DNA from 3 places in the Flavimobilis sp. BM9 genome. Region 1 is predicted to be linked to each of the others. Evidence: predicted binding sites of a transcription regulator. Region 1 holds the regulator's gene; each other region holds the start of a gene.
The links. The regulator HrcA, encoded in region 1, represses chaperone genes, less so after heat shock. The targets are predictions, from matches to a motif close to TTNGCACTCGNNNNNNNCGAGTGCNAA.
Positions count from the first base shown of each region.

Region 2: the regulator HrcA is predicted to act here: its motif matches at 2,564-2,590, upstream of AC4F3Q_RS08625 (Hsp20/alpha crystallin family protein).
Region 3: the regulator HrcA is predicted to act here: its motif matches at 4,383-4,409, upstream of AC4F3Q_RS09925 (FmdB family zinc ribbon protein).

Region 1 is NZ_JBZEMO010000006.1:117,279-125,119, reverse strand. Features, by position in the region: gene AC4F3Q_RS11785 (PhoH family protein) at 1-94, opposite strand, end outside; gene AC4F3Q_RS11780 (Gmad2 immunoglobulin-like domain-containing protein) at 240-740, shown strand; gene AC4F3Q_RS11775 (16S rRNA (uracil(1498)-N(3))-methyltransferase) at 770-1,543, opposite strand; gene dnaJ (molecular chaperone DnaJ) at 1,571-2,683, opposite strand; gene hrcA (heat-inducible transcriptional repressor HrcA) at 2,744-3,763, opposite strand; gene AC4F3Q_RS11760 (hypothetical protein) at 3,912-4,586, opposite strand; gene AC4F3Q_RS11755 (DUF6318 family protein) at 4,783-5,439, opposite strand; gene AC4F3Q_RS11750 (DUF3097 domain-containing protein) at 5,563-6,417, shown strand; gene AC4F3Q_RS11745 (DUF2189 domain-containing protein) at 6,484-7,416, opposite strand; gene AC4F3Q_RS11740 (FxsA family protein) at 7,614-7,841, opposite strand, start outside.
Region 2 is NZ_JBZEMO010000004.1:161,582-169,422, forward strand. Features, by position in the region: gene AC4F3Q_RS08610 (TetR/AcrR family transcriptional regulator) at 1-428, opposite strand, end outside; gene AC4F3Q_RS08615 (DUF1304 domain-containing protein) at 523-912, shown strand; gene AC4F3Q_RS08620 (NADP-dependent oxidoreductase) at 932-1,954, shown strand; gene AC4F3Q_RS08625 (Hsp20/alpha crystallin family protein) at 2,037-2,471, opposite strand; gene AC4F3Q_RS08630 (hypothetical protein) at 2,731-3,051, shown strand; gene AC4F3Q_RS08635 (VOC family protein) at 3,112-3,576, shown strand; tRNA gene AC4F3Q_RS08640 (tRNA-Lys) at 3,724-3,796, opposite strand; gene AC4F3Q_RS08645 (dihydrofolate reductase family protein) at 3,937-4,554, shown strand; gene AC4F3Q_RS08650 (DUF6518 family protein) at 4,556-5,182, opposite strand; gene AC4F3Q_RS08655 (HEAT repeat domain-containing protein) at 5,328-5,879, shown strand; gene AC4F3Q_RS08660 (FtsX-like permease family protein) at 5,851-7,749, opposite strand; gene AC4F3Q_RS08665 (ABC transporter ATP-binding protein) at 7,755-7,841, opposite strand, start outside.
Region 3 is NZ_JBZEMO010000005.1:56,213-64,053, forward strand. Features, by position in the region: gene AC4F3Q_RS09910 (hypothetical protein) at 1-2,397, shown strand, start outside; gene mscL (large conductance mechanosensitive channel protein MscL) at 2,754-3,191, opposite strand; gene AC4F3Q_RS09920 (CpaB family protein) at 3,257-3,946, opposite strand; gene AC4F3Q_RS09925 (FmdB family zinc ribbon protein) at 4,043-4,294, opposite strand; gene AC4F3Q_RS09930 (penicillin acylase family protein) at 4,486-7,143, shown strand; gene AC4F3Q_RS09935 (5-formyltetrahydrofolate cyclo-ligase) at 7,249-7,841, opposite strand, start outside.

The sequences.
Region 1 (7,841 bases):
GCTCGAGGCGTGCACCGGCACGCGTCCGGGGGTGAGCGGGAGCTGCGTCGTCGTCGGGGCGTCCCGGTCCTGCTGTTGCTGTGGTCTCTGGCATGGGCCGGCCTGAGCCGTCGTCCTCCGCGCTGGTGCGTCCTGGTCACGAGCAGTCTACCGACGCCGTGCCGTGTCGACCGCCCCGCAGGGACGACCTCCTGGCAGAGTGGGTGCACGGCCATGTCCGCACACGCTCTGGAGGCACCATGTCCCGCTCGACCGTCCGCTCCGCGCTCGTCGTCGCGCTGCTCGTCGGGTCTCTCGCCGCGTGCGCAGACGAGTCGACGCCTGCCGCGACGGACCCGACGTCGACGGCAGCCACGACGACCCCGGCTCCGACGACGGCACCCGCTCCCACGACGACGTCGCCCGAGGGCGAGCCGACCCCCGGGAAGTCCGCGACGAACGGGACGACGGTCCTCACCTCCCCGGTCGACGGTGCCGTCGTCACCGGACCGACCGTCACCATCACGGGCGAGGCGACCGCGTTCGAGGGCAACCTCAGCTGGGTCGTCTATGCGGAGGGCGGTTCGCTCGAGGAGCCTTCACAGGAAGGCAGCACCATGACGGGCGCGAACGGCGAGGTCGGGCCCTTCGAGACCACCGTCGATCTCGAGCCCGGCACCTGGACGGTCGCCGTCTTCGAGTCGTCGGCGATGGACGGTCAGCCGCTCAACCTCGTCTCGGCGACGATCACGGTCAAGTGACGCGCTGAGCCGCTGGCTCCAGCGGTCGCTCAGCGACCGCCCCAGAACCCCAGCCGGTCCGCGAGGAGCGCGAGCGCCACGGGCCCTGCGGTCGAGGTGCGCAGGACGTGCGGACCCAGCAGGACGGGCTGTGCGCCCGCCTCGGTGAGCTCTGCAAGCTCCTCGGCGGCGATCCCGCCTTCTGGCCCGACGACGACGAGCACCTGAGCCTCGACTCCCGGTTCCGGGACGTTCGCGGCGGAGATCGGCGTCGTCGCCTCCTCGTGCAGGACGAGAACAGCGCCCCCACCCGACACGACCTCGGCGGTGCGCACGGCGAGGCGCGACGTCGTCAGCGCCTCCTCCACCTCAGGGACCCGCGCGCGGCGCGCCTGCTTCGTGGCGGTGCGGACGGTCGCGACCCAGCGGGCTCGCGAGCGCGCGGCACGGTCGCCGCGCCACACGACGATCGACCGTGACGCCTGCCACGGGATCACGCTGTCGACGCCGACCTCGGTCGCAGCCTCGATCGCGAGCTCGTCGCGGTCCCCCTTGGCGAGGGCCTGGACGAGCACGAGGTGCGGGGCCGGGTCGCGGTCGCGGCACACCTCGTCGACCTCGAGGGTCACCTGAGAGTCGTGGACATCGCGGATCGTGCAGCGCAGGCGGAGGCCCTCGCCGTCGACCACGTCGATCTGCTCGCCGGCACGGCGCCGTTGGACGACACCCGCGTGCCGTCCCTCCGGTCCGTCGAGCACGTACACCGACCCGGCGGGGTACTGCTCGAGGCGGGCGGACTCAGCCAGGAATACCGGAGCGCTCATCTGCGCACCCTCTCACGTCGAGTGCGGTCAGCGGCCTGCGATCTTCTCACGCAGGCGGGCGAAGACACCCGGGTGCGCTGCGGACACCTTTGCCTCGGGCTTCTCCTCTCCGCGCAGCGCGGCGAGACGGCGCAGGAGCTCGGCCTGCTCCTCGTCGAGCGAGGTGGGGACGACGACGTCGACGTGGACTTCGAGGTCGCCGCGACCGCCGACGTGCAGGTGACCGACGCCGAGGTTGCGCAAGGTGACGGTGTCACCGGGCTGCGTGCCGGGCGGGCACACGACCTCCTGGAGCCCGTCGAGGGTCTCGAGCTCGATCGTCGTGCCGAGCGCGGCTGCCGTCATCGGGATCTCGAGCGTGCAGTGCAGGTCGTCGCCGCGGCGGATGAAGCGCTCGTGCTTCTTCTCGCGGATCTCGACGTAGATGTCGCCGGCAGGGCCACCGGCGGGGCCCGCCTCGCCCTGGCCGGTCATCTTGATCCGGGTACCCGTGTCTACTCCGGCGGGGACCTCGACGACGAGCGTGCGGCGGCTGCGCACGCGGCCTTCGCCCGCGCAGTCCGGGCACGGCTCGGGGACGGTCGTGCCGTGGCCCTGGCAGGCTGAGCACGGCGCGGTCGTCATGACCTGGCCGAGGAAGGAACGCGCGACCCGCTGGACCGAGCCTCGGCCGCCGCACACCTCACAGGTGCGGACGGACGTCCCCGGTCGGCAGCACGAGCCGCCGCACGTGCTGCAGACGACAGCCGTGTCGACGGGCAGCTCGCGGCGCGTGCCGAACGTCGCCTCTGCGAGGTCGATGTCGAGGCGGACGAGAGCGTCCTGGCCGCGGCGCGAGCGCGGCACCGGCCCACGCTGCGCCTGGCCGCCCCCGAAGAACGTCTCGAAGATGTCCTGAAAGCCGAACGCGCCACCCTGGCCGCCGCCGGGCGAGGACGGGTCGGTACCCATGTCGTACGACTGGCGCTTGTCCGGGCTGCCCAGAACCTCGTACGCGCGAGTCACGTCCTTGAACCGGTCCTCGGCGTCCGCCCCGGCGACGTCCGGGTGGAGCTCGCGCGCGAGCTTGCGGTAGGCCTTCTTGATCTGGTCCTGGGTCGCGTCACGCGGGACGCCGAGGATCTCGTAGTAGTCCGTCACGAAGCTGCTTCCTGGTGGTGGGTCGAGGGTGGCGCGTTCCCGCAGCGCGGGCGCGTCCGGTCAGGTGGCGAGGATGCGCGTGAGATACCGGGCGACAGCGCGCACGGAGGCGATCGTCCCCGGGTAGTCCATCCGGGTCGGACCGATCGAGCCGAGGAGCGCGACCGAGTCACCCTCAGTACCGTAACCGGTGCTGACGACGGAGGTGACGGAGAGCCCGGCATGCTGCGTCTCATGACCGATGCGCACGGCCACGCCGCGCGAGTCCTCGGACATCTCGGTGAGCAGGCCGAGCAGGACGACCTCCTCCTCGAGCGCCTCGAGGACGGGCCGCAGCGAGCTCTCGAGCCCGGCGTCGCTGCGCGCAAGGTTAGATGCTCCGGAGAGGACGATGCGCTCCTCCGTCTCCTCCGCGAGGGTGTCGGCAAGGAGGTCGAAGATCTCCTGGACGAGCGGGCGCTGCGTCTCGTCGAACTGCTCGAGCAGGCCGGGCAACGCCTCCCGGATCTCCGGGAGCCGCCGTCCGAGGACGGCCGCATTGAGGCGGCCGCGGACGATCGCGATCAGCGCCTCGTCGACGTCCTCGCTCAGGGACAGGGTGCGCTGCTCGACGCGGCCCGTGTCCGTGATGATGACGACCAGCAGGCGGCTGCCCGGGACCGGGACGAGCTCGAGGTGGCGCAGCCCCGACCGCCGGAGAGACGGGTACTGCACGACTGCGACCTGCTGCGTGAGGTGCGCGAGGAGTCGCGAGGCCCGGAAGATCACGTCGTCGAGGTCGACGGCTTGGTCGAGGAACACGGAGATCGCGCGGCGCTCGGGCCGCGAGAGGGGCTTGACCTCCGCAAGCTGGTCGACGAAGAGCCGGTAGCCGCGGTCGGTCGGGACGCGACCTGCCGACGTGTGAGGCTGCGCGATCAGGCCTTCTTCCTCGAGCGCCGCCATGTCGTTGCGGATCGTCGCCGGAGACACGCCGAGGCTGTGCCGCTCGGCGAGAAGCTTCGAGCCCACGGGCTCGCGCGTCGTCACATAGTCCTCGACGATCGCACGCAGCACGTCGAGCCTGCGCTCTGAGCTCATCTTGCGCCGCCTCCTCCGTCGCGCCGGACCGATCCCGGGGAGCCAGCTGTTCGCACTCCCGGCCTTCGAGTGCCAATCTTAACGGGCCGCGCGATGTGGGGACGGCGGTCTGCGTCACGCTGTGCGCGAAGTCGCACCGAGGGTCGGTTCAGTCCTCCAACGGGCCGGCGACGAGACGCGTGCGGTACTCGCGCAGCTCAAGGGGATCGTCGACGCTGGTCGTCGTCGCCATGCCGCTCACCGGCAGCCACGCCTGCGAACCCGCCAGGCGGTAGCGTCCGCTCCACGTCGTCGTCAGCGTGATCTGCACCGTCTCCAGACGTGTGTAGACGTGGCTCACCGACTTGTCGGGGTAGGGCCCTCCTGTCTTGGTCGTGACCAGAGGCCGAGAGCCGTCCCCGAAGTCCCACGAGAACTGGACCGGCGTCATCTCGAGCTCGACCGCCTGCCCGAGGATCGTCAGGTCGAACACCTGCGGCACCGCGTCCGTCCACACGATCGTGTCCGTCTGTACGTACGTCGCGGCGGTGCCCGGGCTTCGCCCCAGCGGGGAGCCCTTCAGCTCCAGCCGCTTGATCTCCCGCTCGACCTCCGCGCCGACGTCACCCTCGCCCGGGTCCCCGTCGCCCTCGCACCCCGCATCCCGGTAGAGAGTCCACGGACCCCACGCCCCGGTCGACGTGTCCCAGACGCTACGCAGGTACGGCACCCGGAACCGCTCGTCCTCCCCGCACCCAGCACTCTCACCGATCGCCGCCGAGCACCAGAACGCCACACCAGGGTTCGCCGTCAGCTCAGCGATCGAGCACTCCCCCGGATCCATCGCTCGCGTGCGCGCGACAGGCGGGCGCTTCCCAGTGGTGCGGTGATCATCTCCCACACGCCTCTCGCCTCTGATGTTCACGCCAGCGCCGTCAGTACCGCCATGAATTCCCACCGGATCCTCGATCGACCCACCCAACACTGCTACGGGGATCATGAGACTTGCGTGCACGCGGAATATGAGGCGAGCCATAGCCCTAGCTCGCACTGTCAACTTCCAACACCTTGCCGAGTTCCCACGTCTCCTCGAGATCGACCGAGATCAGGAGGTCGAGCTTCTGGCCGTCGACGTCCTCGACCTTGCCACCGGGCGACAGGCGGACTACTCCCGGAGCGACCTCGAACCAAACTTGAAAGTCGACGTGAAAGGTCGTGGCTGTCTCCTCGTCGTACTTGGCGTCGGCAAACTCCACCACGAAGCCAGCGGCTTCTCCCCCGTCAGCTTTGAACTTCTCAATGCGGTCCATCAGCTTCATGCAGTAGCCGCAGGCGTTGCCGCTGACATCCTTGAGGCCTTCGATGTCGCCCGTCGCATACGCGTACGGGTAGAGGTCGTAGAAGTACCTGATCGCTGACAGCGCCCCCTCAGGGGTGGGGTCATCGAGCGTGTCGGGTGCGACGGGCTTCGGCGGCGGCGGAGCGATCGTGGGACCCGGGACGGGTGTCCCTGACGGCGCGGGCGGAGACGCCGAAGGCGCTGGCGTCGGGGCGGACGAGACACCGCCAGCGGTGGCCGTACCGGCAGGCGGCTGAACCTCGACCTGCCCCGTGCACCCCACCAGCAACAACACCGCGGCAACCCACGCTGCCCTCGCCGGAACCCCGACCTTCACTCCCCGCACCCCCTGAGACATGACCGACAAACTAGGGCACCCACGCTCGCGGCGCGACCGATACGACAGACCTGTGGACTGACGCCGCGATCAGCATCACGCACGCTCACCCGACGATCTCCGGCCGCCAGCTAGGGTGGCCAGGTGCACGATCGCTATGGCTCTGACGTCCTGTCCGGCGGCTCGGACCACCACCCCCGGCGCCCCGTCTCCCGTCCCGTGCCCGCCGAGCGCGGGACCGTCGTCGAGGAGGTCATGACCGGCTGGGTCGGTGCCGTCGTCCGCGTCGAGAAGTCCGGCGGTCAGCACGTCGTCGAGCTTGAGGACCGCGCCGGCCGGACACGCACGTTCCCGCTCGGCCCAGGGTTCTGGATCGACGGCGAACCTGTCGTCCTCACCGCGCCCGTCGGCCGTGCTCCCGCCGCCCCGACGCGCACCGCGTCCGGGTCGACGGTCGTGCGCGACGCACGCGCCCGCGTGGCACGCGGCTCACGCATCTGGGTCGAGGGCAAGCACGACGCCGAGCTCGTCGAGCGCGTCTGGGGTGACGACCTGCGCGTCGAGGGTGTCGTCGTCGAGCTGCTCGACGGCGTCGACAACCTCGCCGACGCGCTGCGCGAGTTCCGACCGACCCGAGAGCGTCGCGTCGGCGTCCTCGTCGACCACCTGCTGCCTGGGACGAAAGAGCGGCGCCTCGCCGACGAGGCGCTGCGCCTCGTTCCGAACGGCACCGTCAAGGTGCTGGGCCACCCGTTCGTCGACGTGTGGCAGGCCGTGCGACCAGCGCGCATCGGTCTCGAGAACTGGCCGGTCATCGAGCGGGGCACCGAGTGGAAGACCGGGATCCTGCGCGAGCTCGGCTGGCCCCACGCTAATCAGGCGGACGTCGCGCAAGGATGGAAGCGGATCCTCGGAACCGTGCGCTCGTACGCGGACCTCGAGCCCGCACTCCTCGGGCGCGTCGAGGAGCTCATCGACTTCGTCACCGACCCTGCCTGACCTACCGCGCAGACACGCAGGAGGCCCGGCACACCCTTCGGTGTGCCGGGCCCCTTGCTGAGCGCGTCAGGCGGGCTGCTGACCCACCACGCGGCGGTAGCAGTACGCGGTCGCGATCATCGCGACCGGCATCGACACGATGAGGCCGACCCCGCAGAGCGCGCTGCCGACAGAGTTGGCGACGTAGACGAGCAGCATGAGGAGCGCCACCTGACCGGCGTTCTTCAGTGCGACGTCGATGCTGGCCTTGATCGCGTCGACGGCACCGAGCCCCTTGTCGATCGCAAAATGGAGCGCGAAGATCCCGAAGAACCCGACGGCGAGCGGGCCGACGACGACGATCATGGACACCGCGGTGGCAACGCCGACCAGGAGTGCTGTCAGCAGAGCCTTCGAGAAGTTCGGGATCGAGAAGAAGTCACCGACCGTGATCGAGCGACCCGTCGTCGCGACGAGCCCGACGTTCGTCGCAGCCGCCTGGAAGAACATGCCGAGCAGCAGCGAGACGCCGAGGAAGAGAACCATGCTGCCGAAGCCGACCGCGAGGAAGCCCCCGTCCGAGTCGAGCGACGACGCCGCGGCGGCGCCACCGATGATGATGGCGTAGAAGATCCCGATCAGGATGCCGATACCGACCGCCCACGCGAGTGCGCCCAGGAGGATCGGGCCGATGTTCTTCGTGAACTTGTCCCAGCCGTATGAGAAGGCCGCGCCGACATCGATCGGGCTCTGCCCGGGCGCGCCCTGGTAGGGCTGCTGACCGTAGGGCTGACCCGCGGGCGGCTGCTGGCCGTAGGGCTGCTGGCCGTAAGGCTGACCCGCGGGCGGCTGCTGGCCGTACGGCTGCTGGCCGTAAGGCTGACCCGCGGGCGGCTGCTGGCCGTAGGGCTGCTGACCCGGAGCGGGCTGCCCCGGCGGCGGCGTCGGCGCGCCGTACGGCGGCTGACCGTCCGGACCGGGCACCTCGCCCGGGTACGGCGGGACGTTGCTGTCAGACATTGTTCGCTCCTCAGATCGGGGCCGGACACACCGGCGGGCGCCGGGACTCCGCGCGATACCGCACGTCATCGCCCCACAGCGTAGTGACGAAAGGCCCAAATACCCAGGGGACATGCACCCTCTGCGGACCTTCACCCGGGCGAAGGAGCAGGACGGGCGGCGGCACCGGGTGCCGCCGCCCGCTGGCGCGGTCGGCCTCAGCCGAGCGGACGCCCCAGGATCCGCTGGAACCCGTACCCGCTGTACAGCGACGCGAGCGGGACCGCCACGAGCAGCCCGACGCAGCACGTGATGAAGCCGCCGAGGATCAGGAGGAACCCGCCGGCGAAGGTCGCGAGGGCTGCGCCCGGACGCTGGATGAAGAGCTGGACGCTCTCCTGGAGAGGGCTGATGCCCCTGGCACCGGGCTCGGCGGCGAACGCGCC
Region 2 (7,841 bases), on a different contig from region 1:
GCGATGCCGGAGACGACGGCGGTGCGCAGCTCGGCTGCGTAGGCGTCGATCGTGCGCGCGACGGTGTCGTCGCGGGCGATCGGGGCGTTGGCGGCGGAGATGAGGAGGCAGCCGTTCATGGCGGCGCCGGAACCGGCGTGCTGGAGCGCGTCGCGCAGCCCGAGAAGGTAGCGGTCGAGGGCGTCGGGGGTGGCGTCGTCGCGCGCGAGCTGGCGTAGCGGCGGGCGGACGACCTCGTCGAGGTAGCTCGCGACCGCGGCGTCGAAAAGGCCGCGCTTCGAGCCGAACGCGTGGTAGATGCTCGAGCGTGAGAGGCCGGTGGCCTTCTCGAGGTCGGGGAGCGCGGCGCTCTCGTAGCCGTGCTCCCAGAAGACGGCGCGGGCGGCGCGGACGACCTCGTTCGTGTCGAACGTCTGGGTGCGGCCCATGTGACCCTCCTGGTGGTGAACTGATCGATCCAGTATATTCTAGATCGATCAGTCCACTAACGGCGCGCAGGGCGCGCTCAACCGAGGAGTCCCCATGGTCATCGCAGGCCTCGTGCTCGCAGGCGTCGCCGCCCTCGTGCACGTCTTCATCTTCTATCTCGAGTCGATCGCCTGGACGAGCGCCCGCGCCCGCGCCGTCTTCGGCACCGGCACCGTCGAGCAGGCCGCCGCGCAGCAGCAGCTCGCGTTCAACCAGGGGTTCTACAACCTCTTCCTCGCGATCGCCGTCGCCCTCGGCATCGGCCTCTACGCAGCCGGGCACACCGCCGTCGGCGCAACCCTCGTCCTCACCGGCGCCGGCTCGATGGCCGCCGCCGCCCTCGTCCTCCTCCTCTCGAGCCCCGACAAGGCCTCGGCAGCGCTCAAGCAGGGCCTCGCACCCGCGCTCGGCGTGATCGCCCTCGCCCTCGGCCTCGCACTCTGAAACCGAACGAAAGCAGAACATGACCCACGCAGCCAGCACCCAGGTCCAGCTCGTCTCCCGTCCCCACGGGTGGCCCACCCCCGAGAACTTCCGCACGGTCACCGTCGAGCTCGGCGACCTCGCCCCCGGCGAGGTGCGCGTCGCGAACGCGTTCCTCTCCGTCGACCCGTACATGCGCGGCCGCATGAACGACGTCAAGAGCTACGTCCCGCCGTTCGCCCTCGGCGAGACCATGACGGGCGGTGCGATCGGCCGCGTCGTCGAGTCCGCCGCCGACTCCTTGCCCGTCGGGACGCTCGTCCAGCACGACCTCGGCTGGCGCGACGTCGCCCAGGCAGACGCAACCGCGTTCCGCGCCGTCCCCGAGCTCCCCGGCGTCCCGCTCTCCGCGCGCCTCGGCATGCTCGGCATGACCGGCCTCACCGGATACGTCGGCCTCACCGCGATCGCCAGCATCAAGGAGGGCGACACGGTGTTCGTCTCCGGCGCCGCGGGCGCCGTCGGCACCGCTGCCGGGCAGATCGCCCGCCTCCTCGGCGCGAAGCGGGTCATCGGCTCGGCCGGCTCGGCCGAGAAGGTCGCGCTCCTCACCGAGAAGTACGGGTACGACGCCGCGCTCAACTACAAGGACGCGCCCGTCCGCGAGCAGCTCCCCGCCCTCGCGCCCGACGGCGTCGACGTGTTCTTCGACAACGTCGGCGGCGACCACCTCGAGGCTGCGCTCGACGTCATGAACACCGGCGGGCGCATCGCCCTGTGCGGCGCGATCACCGGCTACAACACGACCGAGCGGACGCCCGGCCCGGACAACATGGCGAACATCATCACGCGTGGCCTCACGCTCAAGGGCTTCACCCTCGGCAGCTACGTCCACCTCGCGCCCGAGTTCACCCAGAAGATGGCCGGCTGGTTCGCCGACGGCAAGATCGCCTACGACGAGACGATCGTCGACGGCGTCGAGAACGCCGTCGACGCGTTCCTCGACATGATGCGCGGCGGCAACGTCGGCAAGATGCTCGTCCGCGTCAGCCCGGACGCCTGAGCATCCCTCGCGGGGCGCGGTGTCGAGACGACGCCGCGCCCCGCCCGGCTGCGCAGTGCCGGACGGGGCGCGGTGGTCGTGGTCAGGACGCGGGGGCGTCCTGCGTGATCTGAGCGGGCGTGCCCTGGTGCTGCACCTCGATCTTCCGCGGCTTGGCCTGCTCGCTCACCGGGATGGTCAGCGACAGCACGCCGTCGGCGTAGCTCGCCGTGATCTGGTCGAGCGCGAGGCCGCGACCCACCGTGAGCTGGCGGGCGAACGTGCCCGACGGGCGCTCGCGGACCAGCCAGTCCGAGTCGCTCGAGCGTGCGGTCCGCTCAGCGCGGATCGTCAGGGTGCTGTCCTCGACAGAGATGTCGATCGTGCCCGGGTCTGCACCCGGCAGGTCGACCGCCAGCACGTAGTGGTCCTCCTCGCGCAGCAGGTCCATCGGCATCGCCGCGGAGCCGCGCGGGGTCGTCAGGACGGACGACATCAGGCGATCCATCTCCCGGAACGGGTCCCAACGTGTAGCCATCGTCACCACCTCCTCGAAGCACGACCTCGACCGTCGAAGTCGTCGAACGCCGTCAGCGGCTGCCCGCGGACGGGTTGGCTACATCTCCTGTTCTAGCACTCGTGCATGGTGAGTGCCAGCCTCGTTCGGCGAGAGCGAAACGTGCAGTCTCGCCGACGGGACCACCGTTGACCGGCCCTGCCGACGGTGCTTCGATGAAGAGTCGCCAGGGACCGTTCCTCGCCGAGGACCCCCGGCGCCGTGAGGGGTGAGCGAACCCATGACCAAGCACTCCGTGACGAAGCGCGTCCTTCCCGCCGTCGGGCTGCTCCTGGTCCTCGCCCTGGCGGCGTGCGCGCCCACGGCTCCCGAGGCCAGCGAGGCGGCCGGCGCGCCCGGGGTCTGGCAAGGGCTGTGGCACGGGCTGATCTCGCCGGTGACCTTCATCGTGTCCCTCTTCAACGACAAGGTCGGCATCTACGAGGTCAGCAACTCCGGCAGCTGGTACGACGCCGGGTTCATGCTCGGCGTGTCGGTCGCGCTCGGGGGCGCAGCCCGGGGCGGCGGATCAGCTGGGGCGCGCCGCACCACACGGCCGTGAACGTCGCACGTCCACACGGGACAGGTCCTGGCACGTGGGTGTGCCTGCAAGATGAGGGACATGACATCGAACATCCCCTCCCCGAGACAGCTACGTCTGATCATCGAGACCGACGACTTCGACAACGCCGTGCGGTTCTACCGCGATGTGCTCGGGATGCCGGAGCAGCTGGCCTTCGCAACTGAGGGCGACGACCGCGTGGCGATCCTGCACGCTGGCATCGCGACGATCGAGTTGGCCACCCCGACGCACGCCAAGAACATCGACGTTGTCGAGGGGGCGCCGCACACGCCCGGAGTGCTCCGGATCGCACTGGAGGTCGATGACACCGAGCAGGCTGTCGCGGCAGCACTCGACGGCGGCGCCGACCTGGTCGCCCCGCCGGTGAAGACGCCCTTCCAAAGTCTCAACGCCCGTATCCAGGGGCCGGCAGGCTGGCAGGTCACGTTCTTCCAGGAACTGGAGACGCTAGAGGAGCGGGGAGCGCGCGAGGGCTTCACCACCGACGACGTCCGCGACCGCTGAGCCCTGGCCCGGGGTGGCCGACTCTTGGTCGTCCGCGCTATCCGGCGGACGACCTGCTTGCCCACGTCAGCAAGGCGGGCCGAGCGGCGAGGCCCGAACCCAGCCCCGAAGATTCTCCGGGCAAGGGTCCGAGCCTTGTGCGCGGCGTGGGCCCCGTGGGGCTCGAACCCACGACCCGCGGATTAAAAGTCCGATGCTCTACCAACTGAGCTAGAGGCCCGGGGCGCGGGCCGGAGGACCGAGGTGCTCGCGGGGGCCGTGCCGCCGTGGACATGCTACGCGGACCGGGCGACCGGTCGTGCCACGTGAGGGCCGGACGTACGCTCGGAGGGTCGCCCGGCCGTTCGACGAGGAGCACCCATGGGCAAGCTGTACATCGACCTGTTCACCACGCTCGACGGCGTCGCGCAGGCGCCCGGCGGCCCGGACGAGGACCGCGACGGCGGGTTTCCGTTCGGCGGCTGGCAGGCGCCGCACATGGACGAGCTGGTCGGGGAGTCCGTGACCGCCGGGATCGAGGCGATGGACGCGCTCCTCCTCGGTCGCCGGACGTACGAGATCTTCGCGGCGTACTGGCCGCATCACCGTGACGACATCGGCGCGCAGCTCAACGCCGTCCCCAAGTACGTCGCGAGCCGCGGCAACCCCGACCTCACCTGGGAAGGTTCGACTCTCCTCGGCGCCGACCTCGCCGCAGCAGTGCAGGCGGTTCGAGACCGGCACGAGAGCACGCACGTGATCGGCAGCGTCAACCTCGTGCAGACGCTGCTCGCCGAGCGGCTCTTCGACGTCCTGACGCTGTGGGTGTACCCGGTCGTGCTCGGCCAGGGGAAGAAGGTGTTTCCCGACGGGGTGCGCGCCTCCGGGCTCCGGCTCCTCGAGCCGCCCGTCGCAGGCTCCTCCGGCACCGTCCAGCTCCGCTACGCCCCGACCGGTACGGACCCCGAGACCGGCACCGTCGGGGACCTCGACGGGTGACTCACACGCCGCCGAGCGCCCGGTAGGCCACACCGAACGCCACCGCGACGACCGCCGCCCCGACGACCGCGACGATCCGGTCGTCGCGGCTCCGCAGGCGACCCAGCACCATCCCGCCGACAAGCACGAGCGCACACACCCCCGCCGCGACCCAGTACGTCAGGCCCGTCGTCCCGCTCACCACGGTGATGCCGTAGACCGACTCACCCAACCCGATCCCGCCCAGCAGGGCGGTCCCCGCGGCCGCAGCGCGGCCGCCGTCCCGCAGCGACGCGGCCGCAGCCCCGACGAACGGCCCGACCACGAGGCCGATGACCCCGAACCGCACCGGGCTGTAGAACAGGTCGGCCACGTCGGCCGCCGCCGCGTACCCGAGCACGAGCAGGATGAAGCTCGCCGCACCCAGCACCGCGCCCAGCCGCCACCCAGGGCGGGCGATCGCCACGAGGCACGCGGTCAGCAGCGTCCACCCGCTCGCCGAGTTCGCGAACGGAGCCAAGGCGTCCGGCAGCCAGCCCTGCGCGTGAAACGTCGCAAACCCGAGCGACCAGCTCGCGGCAAGGACGAACACGACCGGGAGCGCAGCGCGGCGCACGGTCGGGGCGGGCGAGAGGAGAGTCGCGGTCATGACCTCATCCCACCAAGCGCAACCGCTCCGGCGCGTCGGCCGCAGGGATCATCCGTCACCGCCGCACCTCATCCCGCGGGCCTACGCCTTGCCACTGGCGGGCGAAGGCCCGGCGGCAGCAGAACGCGCCTAGGCTGGACCCATCATGGAGAAGAAGCTGAACCCCAACCCCCACATCCCCCTCGACCTGCCGACGGGGGAGCGCCTGCGCGCCGCCGTCGACCACTACGGCGAGGACAAGGTGGTGGCCAGCGCGATCGCCCTCCTGCGCGGGGAGAACGCCGGCAAGGACTTCCTCCTGTACGCGGGTGGCCGGCACGGCCTCGGCATCCTCGACGGCGCCCCGCCCCTGTACTGGCCTGAGCTGTGGGGCGCCCGCGCCCTGCTCCACGTGTGGGACGACTCCGCAGCACCGTTCGTCCTCAAGGGCCTGAGCAACCAGGCGTGGCGTGTGCGCGAGATGTGCCTGCGCGTGGTGCTCGAGCGGGGCATCCCCGCGCTCGACCAGCTCGTGCGTCTGACGGACGACGACAACGCGCGCGTGCGCAGCGCCGCCCTGCGCGCTCTCGCACAGCAGGGCGGCGCTGAGCACCACGCGGTCATCGCCCGGCACTTCTCCGACCGTGACAAGACCGTCCGTCCGGTCGCGCAGCAGGCGCGCGACACGCTCAGCTCGCGGCTCGCCGCCGCAGAGTGATCGGGACGGTCGTCACGAGCGCGACCACAGCCACGACCGCGGCCAGCCCGCCGAACATCGCCCAGTCGACCACCGGCAGGGGCGTGCCGAGCATCCCGTAGCCCGCGCCCACGAGCGCAGGCAGGACGGCGACCGTCCCGAGCAGCACGGCCGCACCGATGACGAACACCGCCTCGACGAGGACCATCGCCGTGAGCTGGCGACCCGTCGCGCCCGTGCGCCGCAAGAGCGCCAGCTCGCCGCCACGCTGACCCGAGAGCATCGCGAGCGTGTTCGCGCCCGCGAGCGTCACGAACCCCAGCAGCGCGAGCAGGAGGATCATCGACAGGTCCTGCATCGACCCGCCCGAGCCCTTGACAGCCTCGACGTGCGCGGCGACGTCACGCACGGGTGCGCCGAGCGTCGTCAGGCGCTGCTCGACGTCGTCCGCCGCGCCCGGCGCGGTCTGCACCAGGATCGAGTCGGGCTGGGCGGCGAGGCCGTGCGCGGCGAGCGTCGCCTCGCCGACGACGAGGTCGCCGAACCCGAGCGACCGCCCGTACACCACGACGATCGTCGCCGTGCGCTCCTCGCCGTCGGGCCACCGCACCTCGATCGAGTCGCCGTAGCCCTTGCCCGTGCCGAACAGCGCGTCGCGGCCCACCGCGACCGTGTCGACGCCGTCGAGCGCCGCGACCGAACCCTCGCGCACGTCGAGGTCGAGGATGTCCGAGCTCGCGCCGCGCGGCAGCACGGCGAGCGAGCCCGCCTCCCAGGACAGCGAGTCGAACAGCGGCATCTCCTCGTCGTCGTCCTCGATCTTCACGTCCGCCGGGATCGCGGCCGTCGCGAAGGTGGCAGCGACTCCCGGGACGGCGGCGACCTGCGCCGCCGTCGTGCCCGCCGACGCGTCGACCACGAGGTCCGCGTGCAGGCCGGCCGTGAGCTGCTCGCCCGCCGCAGCGACCGTCGTGCGGTCGAACGCCGACTGCACCGTGCCGAGCGCGATCAGGAGAGCGAGCGGCACGACCGCCGTCGTCAGACGGCGCGAGAAGCCCCGCGCGTTCGCGAGGGCGAGGTGCCCGCTCGCCCAACCGAGCGGCGCCGTGGCGCGCAGCCCCCGCTCCGCGAGCCACGCCACGATCGCCGGGCCCGCGAGCGCGCCCGCCGTGATGAGCAGGAACGCCGACATGACGCCCGCCATCGTGCCCCCGATCCCGGGGAGGAAGAACGGCGTGAGCGCGAGGACGACGCCACCCGCCGTCAGGTAGACCGCCGTGGCGATGCGCGCCTTGCCGAGCCGCGTCGGCTCCGCCTGGCTCTGCTGGACCGCCGCCGTGGGGCTCGTGCGGACCGCCTCGCGGCTGGCGAGGCGCGCGGCGAGCAGGCACGTCGGGACGAGCAGCAGCAGCGTCGCGACGACGGGGACCGGGGAGAGCGTCAGCGCGTACCCGGCGGGCACGATCCCGCTCGACTCGAGCGCCGGCGTCAACAGCCGCGACCCGAACAGGCCCGGCACCGCACCCAGCGGCGCCGCGACCGCGAGGACCATCAGCACCTCACGGGTGACGAGCGAGCGGACCTGGCTGCCCGTCGCGCCGATCGCGCGCAGCAGCGCGAGCTCGCGACGGCGCTGGCGCAGCGCACCCGCGATCGTCGACGACAGCATGAAGACCACGATGAGGATCGTCGTGCCCGCGAAAGAGCTCGCGACCATCGCGAGCAGCATCGCGCTGCCGCCGACCGTGTCCGAGGCGAGGCCCGTGCGGAGCCCCGACTCGAGGAGGACGCCCGTCGCGGTCAGCAGCGCGGAGGCGAGCGCGACGATGATCGCGGACCCGGTGAGGCTCGCGCGGTTCGCGCGGGCGGAGGAGCGGGAGAAGAACCACATGGTCGTCACCGCCCCGCCGCTGCGAGGAGGTGCTCCGCGACCAGCTCGGTCGTCGGCTGCTCGAGGTGCCCGACGACGCGCCCGTCCGCGAG
Region 3 (7,841 bases), on a different contig from region 1:
CTCGAGGCGCTCGCGGCCCGCTTCCGCGAGCTGGACCGCGCGCACGTCGCCGCGCTGCCCGGCCCTGTCCTGACCGCCGCGATCGGCGAGGCGACCCTCGCGATGCGCAAGCACCCGGAGGACACCGAAGAGCTCTTCGCCGAGCTGCTCGAGGGCCGCTTCACGGGCCTGCGCGACACGACTGCCCGGTACGGCCACCTGCTGCGTTCCCTGCGTCCCGTCACGGTCGCGTCGCCGACGCTCGTGCCGCACGTCCTGCCCCCGACCCGGACGGTCGACCTCGTCGTCCTCGACGCGGTCCAGCACCTCCCGGCCGAGCTCCTCGTCCCCGCGCTCGCGCGTGGCCGTCAGGTCGTCGTCATCGGTGACGCCCGCTCGGCGTCGGGCGCGGCCGTGCGCGACCTCGCTCGCATTCTCCCGACGGTGCCGCTGCGAGCACAGGTGTCGTCGCGTGACCAGGAGCTCGTCGAGTTCCTCACGACGCACGGCTACGGCGACGTGCTCCGACCCACGCCGCTGCCCGTCTCGCGTGACCTGGTCGACTTCCAGACCGTCGACGCGTCGGGCATGCCCGACGCCGCGACGGGCACGGTCCAGACGACGCAGGGCGAGGTGGACCGGGTCGTCGAGCTCGCGATCGAGCACGCGCTCGTCCGGCCCGAGGAGTCGCTCGCGATCATCACGCTGAGCGAGCTGCACGCGGACCGGGTCCGCGAGGCGCTGCTCGGTGAGGTCCGCCGCAACCCGGCGCTCTCGTCGTTCTTCGACCCGGCGGCCCACGAGCCGGTCGTCATCGCGGACCTGTCCGCGGTCGCAGGTCTCTCGCGCGACGCCGTCGTCATGTCGGTCGGCTTCGGCCGCACCCCGCACGGTCGGGTCCTGCACCGCTTCGGTGCGGTGTCCGAGCCGTCGGGCGAGGCGATGCTCCTCGACGCGCTCGGCGTCTCGCGCGCCCGGCTGACCGTCGTCTCGTGCTTCGGGTACGAGGACCTCGACCCCGAGCGTCTGCGCAGCCCGGGTGCGCGTCTCCTCGGCGACCTCCTCGAGTTCGTCGAGCGGCGTGCGGCCGAAGGGCCGCGCTCGATGCTCGCCGGAGGCATCGAGACGGACCTCAACCCTGACCGCCTCGTCATCGACCTCGCCGAGCGCCTGTGGCGTGCTGGGCTCCTCGTCGAGACGGACTTCGGCATGCGTGGCGGAGAGCGGATCCCGCTCGTCGTCGGTCACCCGGACCTCCCGGACCGGATGCTCGTGGCCGTCCTGACCGACGACGCCGCGTACGTCGCGGAGCCGTCCGTCCGCGTGCGCGACCGTCAGCGTGCCGAGCGGCTCGAGGCGCTCGGGTGGACGGTCGTCCAGGTGTGGTCGGCTGCCGCGTTCCTCGACCCGGTCAAGGAGGCGAGCCGTATCCGGCAGGTCGTGCTCGACGTGGCCGCGAGCATGTTCGAGCAGCCGATGTTCGGTGGCCGTGATGCTGCGAACGTCCCGGTGACGCTCCCGGCGATCGTGGACCCGATCGAGCTCGAGACGCCCGTGGCGGCTGCGCCGGCCGCGGCCGTAGCACCGGGTGCCCTCGACTCTGTCCAGCCCGGGACCCTGGAGCCGGAGCGCGCCGAGGCTGAGCCGGTCGAGCCGGCGGAGCTGGGAGCCGAGGGAGCGCCCGAGGCGCCCTCCGCCCCGCACGTGGACGATGCCGCCGGGGCGGGACCCGTGTCCGGACCCGCCGACGGGATCGTCACGCCGTCGTTCGCCGCCGCGGTCTCCGGGGAGATCCCGCGCGCGAACCCGTACGCGCCCGGCTGGGCCACCCCGGCGTGGGCGCCCGTCTCGGGAGAGACAGCTGCCGACGCGTCGAGCGCGGCCTCCGCGCACGACGTGCCCGGCGGCGCCGCGCGCCCGGCTGACCCGGTGCTGTCGGCGGGTTCCGTCCGTTCGAGCGTGTCGGGGCGCAGCGCCGTGTCCGCGCTCTCGGCTGCGTCGACCGTGGCCGACGAGACGCCCGTCGCAGAGGCGCCAGCCCCTGTCGAGGCCGACGCCGCGTCGCCCGGCTCGGCGTCCGAGGTCGTCGAGGGTGCTCGGCACACCGGTCCGGACGCGGTGATGCAGGGCGGGTTCGCGATGGTCGGCGGGGTCCAGGTCGACCTCGTGACGGCGGCGTCAGACACGGCTGTCGAGTCCGTGCGCACCCCTCGCCCCGACGTGCAGCCTGGCCTGCCGATCAACGCGTACGGCGACAACGAGATCGACGAGCTCGCCGCATGGATCAGGTCGGACGGTATCGAGCGCGACGCCGAGCAGCTCGCGGGCGCCCTGCGCGCCGAGCTCGGGGTCGTGCGCCGGTCGAACCGTGTGGACGCGGCCGTGAACGCCGCTGTTCGTCGCGCGCTCGGCTCCTGACCCGCGAGGGCTGGGATGATGGGGGCGTGAGCCCGCACGATCCTCGACCTGACCAGCCTGTGCCCGTCCCACCTCCGGGGGGCGAGGGTGCCCGTCGCAAGCCCCGCCGCGTCGTGCGGAGGGGGACCGAGACGGCTGAGGTCTCAGGGATCAGCGCCGACGAGCGCGGCGAGGGATGGTCCGAGGGTGCCGGGCGCGAGAGCGACGACGCCCATCTGTTGCGAGACCTCCCGCCCCACTGGGGTGGCGCCGGCTACCGCGACTGAAGGTCGCGCGACGCGCAGCCCCGAGACATGACGAAGGAGCGAGCCGACCCCGCGCGGGGGCGGCTCGCTCCTTCGTTCGTGCTGTGTCCCTCAGAGGGAGGGCAAGTTCCCCGGCGTGGTGCTGGTCCCGCCACCGTTCTGCTGCTTGAGCAGGTCGCGGATCTCCTGGAGCAGCAGGATGTCCTCGGACGGAGCGGCCGGCTCCGCGACCTCGCCGCGCTTGCGGGCTGCCGCCAGCTTGTTGATGGGCAGGATGATCACGAAGTAGATGACGGCCGCGACGATGAGGAAGTTGATGATCGCGTTCAGCACGAGGCCGGGCATGAACACCGAGTCGTTGATCGTGAAGGAGCCGACCGACGACAGGTCAGGAGCCGCGAAGAACGCCGCGATGAGCGGGTTGATCACGCCTTCCTGGATCTTCGCGACGATGCCCGAGAACGCGGTGCCGATGATCACGGCGACGGCCAGCTCGATCACGTTGCCGCGGAGGATGAACTCCTTGAAACCGTTCAAGGTCTCCTTCATGCGTCGTCTCCCTCTGGGGTTCGTCAAGCCTTGGTGCGTCCTCGTGGACGTCCCTCTCGTCAGCATCATTGCACGATGACCGCGCCGACGTAGCCCGAGACGGAGGCGTCCACGAGGGCGAGGCCCTCGTCGGGTCGGACGGCGACGAGCACGGTCGTCGTCGCCGAGCCCGTCCCGGTCGCTGGCCCCAGGAGCCCGCTCCCGGACGAGGTCTCCCCGCCCGCGCGAGAGGGCAGCACGAGGGCGCTGCGGGCCACGATGCGCGTCTGCCCGTCGCCGTCGGCCGTGCGACCGCGCACGAGGTTCACCCGGTCGCCGGGCTTGAGCGCGGCCGCCACCGCGGGGTCGGTCAGGGTGACCGGGACGACGACGTCCCCATCACGTGCGAGCCCGTGCGCTGGCGAGCTCGCGAGCATCGACGGGCACAGGAGTGTCCCCGCAGGCAGGGCGACGACGAGGGTCTCGTCCTCGATCTCGCCGGGCGTGGTCACGGCGCAGGCCGGGCCGAGGTGCGTCGGCAGGCGGGCGATGGTCAGGGCGAGGCGCTCGCCGGGCGCGGTGTCCCGGGCGAGGGCGACGGCGGGACGCGTCGGTGCGTCGGGGACGCGCAGGGCGCCGACGACCGCGGCGGTCGTCGCGCCGAGCGCGAGGCACGTCGCGACGACGCGCCACCGCCACAGACGGGTGCGCAGGAGCTGCTGGCGGCGGGCTCTCTGTGCTGTTCGGTCAGGTCGGGGCGTGGCGTGCGGAGGCATGCGGCGACGCTAGGGCGGCGATGGTGTGCCGTGTCCGCCAGGCCACGGACGTGGGGACGACGGTCCCCGTGGGTCACCCTGTGGGCGACCGCGGGCTCAGGACGCAGCGGGCGTCGAGGACGAGCCGCCGGAAGGCTTCGACGGTGCCGCAGGCACCGAGCTCTTCGAGCCCGACCGCGAGTCGGTGCGGTAGAAGCCCGATCCCTTGAACGTCACGCCGACGGTGCTGAAGATCTTGCGCAGCCTGCCCGAGCACTCCGGGCACACGGTCAGGGCGTCGTCGCTGAACGACTGCTGGATGTCGAAGCTGTGACCGCACGCGGTGCAGGTGTACGCGTAGGTGGGCACTGGCGGAACTCCTCAAGGACGGCGACGTGTCGTGCTCCGAGCGGGGTGCCGGCGGGACCTCGGCTGCGCGCCGACCGGTCGGCCGCCTCTGGCACTCCAGCTCTCCGAGTGCTGATTCTAACGTGCCGGGCCCACGCCCGTTCTGACGGCTTCCTCACACCTCGATCGAGGCCACGGGCTAGGCTCGGCCTGTGCCCAGTCGTGCCCGCGTCCTTCGTCGTTCGCTCATCGCCCTCTCGGCGCTCGTCGTGATCGCCCTGGTCACCGCGAGCGTCGTCGTCGTCGGCGCCGTGCGCCGACCGTTCCCCGCCACGTCGGGAGAGGTGCCGATCGCCGGGCTCCAGGCCGAGGTCACCGTCGAGCGGGGACAGCAGGGCGTCCCGCAGATCACCGCGACGTCGAGCGCCGACCTCTTCCGCGCCCAGGGCTACGTCCACGCGCAGGACCGCTTCTTCGAGATGGACTACCGGCGGCACGTCACCTCGGGCCGGCTCGCGGAGCTCGTCGGGGACAACCCCGACGCGATCGCCGCCGACCGCGTCATCCGCACCTTCGGCTGGCGGCACGTCGCCGAGCAGGAGTGGGCGCTCCTCGACGAGACGACGCGTGCCAACCTCACCGCCTACGCGGCGGGCGTCAACGACTACCTCGCCGGGCGCGGTACGTCGTCGATCGCGCTCGAGTACACGGTCCTCGGCATGCAGGTCGACGTCTCGGCACCTGAGCCCTGGGACCCGATCGACTCGGTCGCGTGGCTCAAGGCGATGGCCTGGGACCTGCGCGGCAACTACGACGAGGAGCTCGACCGGGCGGCCACCTTCGGCATCGTCGGTGACGTCGATCAGGTCGAGCAGCTCTTCCCCCGCTACGCGAGCACCGGCAACGCACCGATCCTCGACCGTGACGAGCTGACTGCGCAGCACGCCGCCCGCACCGCGGGCCAGGGCCAGGCGCAGGGCAGCACGGGAGCGCGCACCGCTGCGGAGGGCGCCGCTGCGCACGACGACGTGCCGTGGGGCGACGCGTCGCTCCAGGACGCGGTCGCGACGGCCGCAGCCGCGCTCGCGGCCGTCCCGCAGACCGTCGCGCGCGGCGAGGGGACCGGCTCCAACTCGTGGGTCGTCTCGGGCGACCTCACCGCGACGGGCAAGCCGCTGCTCGCGAACGACCCGCACCTCGGGCTCGCGGCGCCCAGCATCTGGCACCAGGTCGGCCTGCGGTGCGCACCTGTGTCCGACGCGTGCCCGTACGACGTCTCCGGGTTCTCCTTCGCGGGCTTCCCAGGCGTCATCATCGGCCACAACGCCTCGCTCGCGTGGGGCCTGACCAACCTCGGCGCGGACGTCACCGACTTCTTCATCGAGGCGATCAAGGACGACACGTACCTGCGCGACGGCGAGTGGCAGCCGCTCACCCTGCGCGAGGAGACGATCAAGGTCAACGGTGGTGACGACGTCGTCATCACCGTGCGCGGCACCGCGCACGGACCCGTCGTCTCCGGCGAGCTCGGTGACGTCGTCGCCGCGCTGCGGACCCCGACCGGCACCGCACCCGGATCGGGCCAGACGTACGGCGTCGCCCTCGCCTGGACCGCCCTGTCGCCCGGCCGGACCGCAGACGCGGTCTTCGCGCTCAACCGCGCCGAGGACGCGGCCGACGTCGCCGCAGCCGCAGCACTGTTCGCCGTGCCCTCCCAGAACATCGTGTTCGCGACGGTCGACGGGCACATCGGCTACCAGGCGCCGGGGCAGATCCCCGTGCGCGCCACCGTCCCCGGGTCTGCCGCCTCCGACGGCACGTGGCCGCGACCCGGCTGGGACTCGCGCTACGACTGGACGGGATTCGTCGCCCCGGAGGACATGCCGGCCGTGCTCGACCCGGCCGAGGGGTTCATCGTCGCGGCCAACCAGGCTGTCGCCGAGCGCGGCGTCGGGCCGTTCCTCACCTCCGACTGGGACTACGGCTACCGCTCCGAGCGGATCCGCGCCCTCATCAAGGGACAGGTCGAGTCGGGCTCGCCCGTCACGGTCGAGGCGATGGCTGCGCTGCAGTCCGACGTGTGGAGCCCGTACGCCCACCTGCTCGTGCCGGCGCTCCTCGACGTCGATCTCGCGCCGGGCTTCCTCTCCGAGGGCCAGGACCTGCTGCGCGGCTGGGACCACGAGATGGACGCCGACTCGGCCGGCGCCGCGTACTTCGCGGCGGTGTGGTCGCACCTCCTCGAGCGGACGTTCGGCGACGATCTCCCCTCCTCGATGCAGTCGGCGGGCGGGAGCAGGTGGCTCGCGGTCGTCGACAGCCTCATGGCCGACCCGACGTCGCCGTGGTGGGACGACCGGCGGACGGTCAACGTCGTCGAGACACGCGACGAGATCCTCAAGGACGCGCTCGAGGGCGCACGCCTGGAGCTGACCACGACGCTCGGCAAGAACCCTGCCGAGTGGCAGTGGGGCAGGCTGCACCAGCTTCGCCTCGCCCACCCCGTGCTCGGCGGCGACAGCGTCCCTGCGCCCGTGCGCATGCTCGTCAACCCCGGCGCCGAGCAGCTTGCAGGAGGCTCGTCGATCGTCAACGCGACCGCGTGGGACGCCTCGGCGCGCCACACGGTCACCGGCGCGCGCGACTTCTCCGTGACGGCGGGCCCTTCCATGCGCATGGTCGTCGACCTCGCCGACCTCGACGCGTCACGGTGGGTGGTCGTCACGGGCGTCTCGGGTCATCCCGGGCACACGCACTACGCCGACCAGCTGGGCGCGTGGGTACGCGGGGAGACGTTCGCGTGGCCGTTCACCCCGGCTGCAGTCACAGGTGCGGCAGCATCGACCCTGGTGCTCGAGCCCGTCGAGTAGCCGGGGCAGGCGCCCAGGGGCACGGCGCGGGGCCCGGGCGGGCTCCGCGGCCGTCGGCGACGGGAGCGGACCGCTCCCGCGACCCACGAGGGTGCGAGCCTCCCGCTAGACCTGCGACGTCGCGGCGATCGCCGTCCAGCCCGACGGCGTCGCGATCGCGTCGACAGGGACGTCGTGCGGCTCGTGGGGGATCGGCCGCTCGGCGGCGTCGTAGATCTCCTCCGGGAACACCATCGCGACGACGAGCGCGTCCGGACGCTTGTGGCTCAGGGCGCGGTCGTACCACCCGCCGCCCTGGCCGAGCCGCATCCCCGTCGTGTCGACCGCGAGCGCGGGCGCGATCACGACGTCGGCCTCCTGGAGGGCCTCCGGGCCGTGCGACTCGGTTCCCGGCTCCGGCGGGCGGCCGGGCGCCCGCTCCTGGAGGTCGTCGGCCCCCGCGTAAGGTGCCCAGCCTCGCTCGAGCCCAGCGCCCAGCACGGGCAGCAGTATGCGCACCCCACGCTCGGCAAGACGCTCGATCAGCGGCAGCGTGCCGGGCTCGTGCGGGCGCGCGACGTATGCCGCGACGCACCTCACGTCGGCGAGCTCGTCGGCGGACGCGAGGACGTCGGCGAACGACTCTGCGGCCTCCTGCCGCAACCGCGGGGACCGCTGCTGACGGTTCGAACGGATGGCAGCCCGCAGCGCGTTCTTCG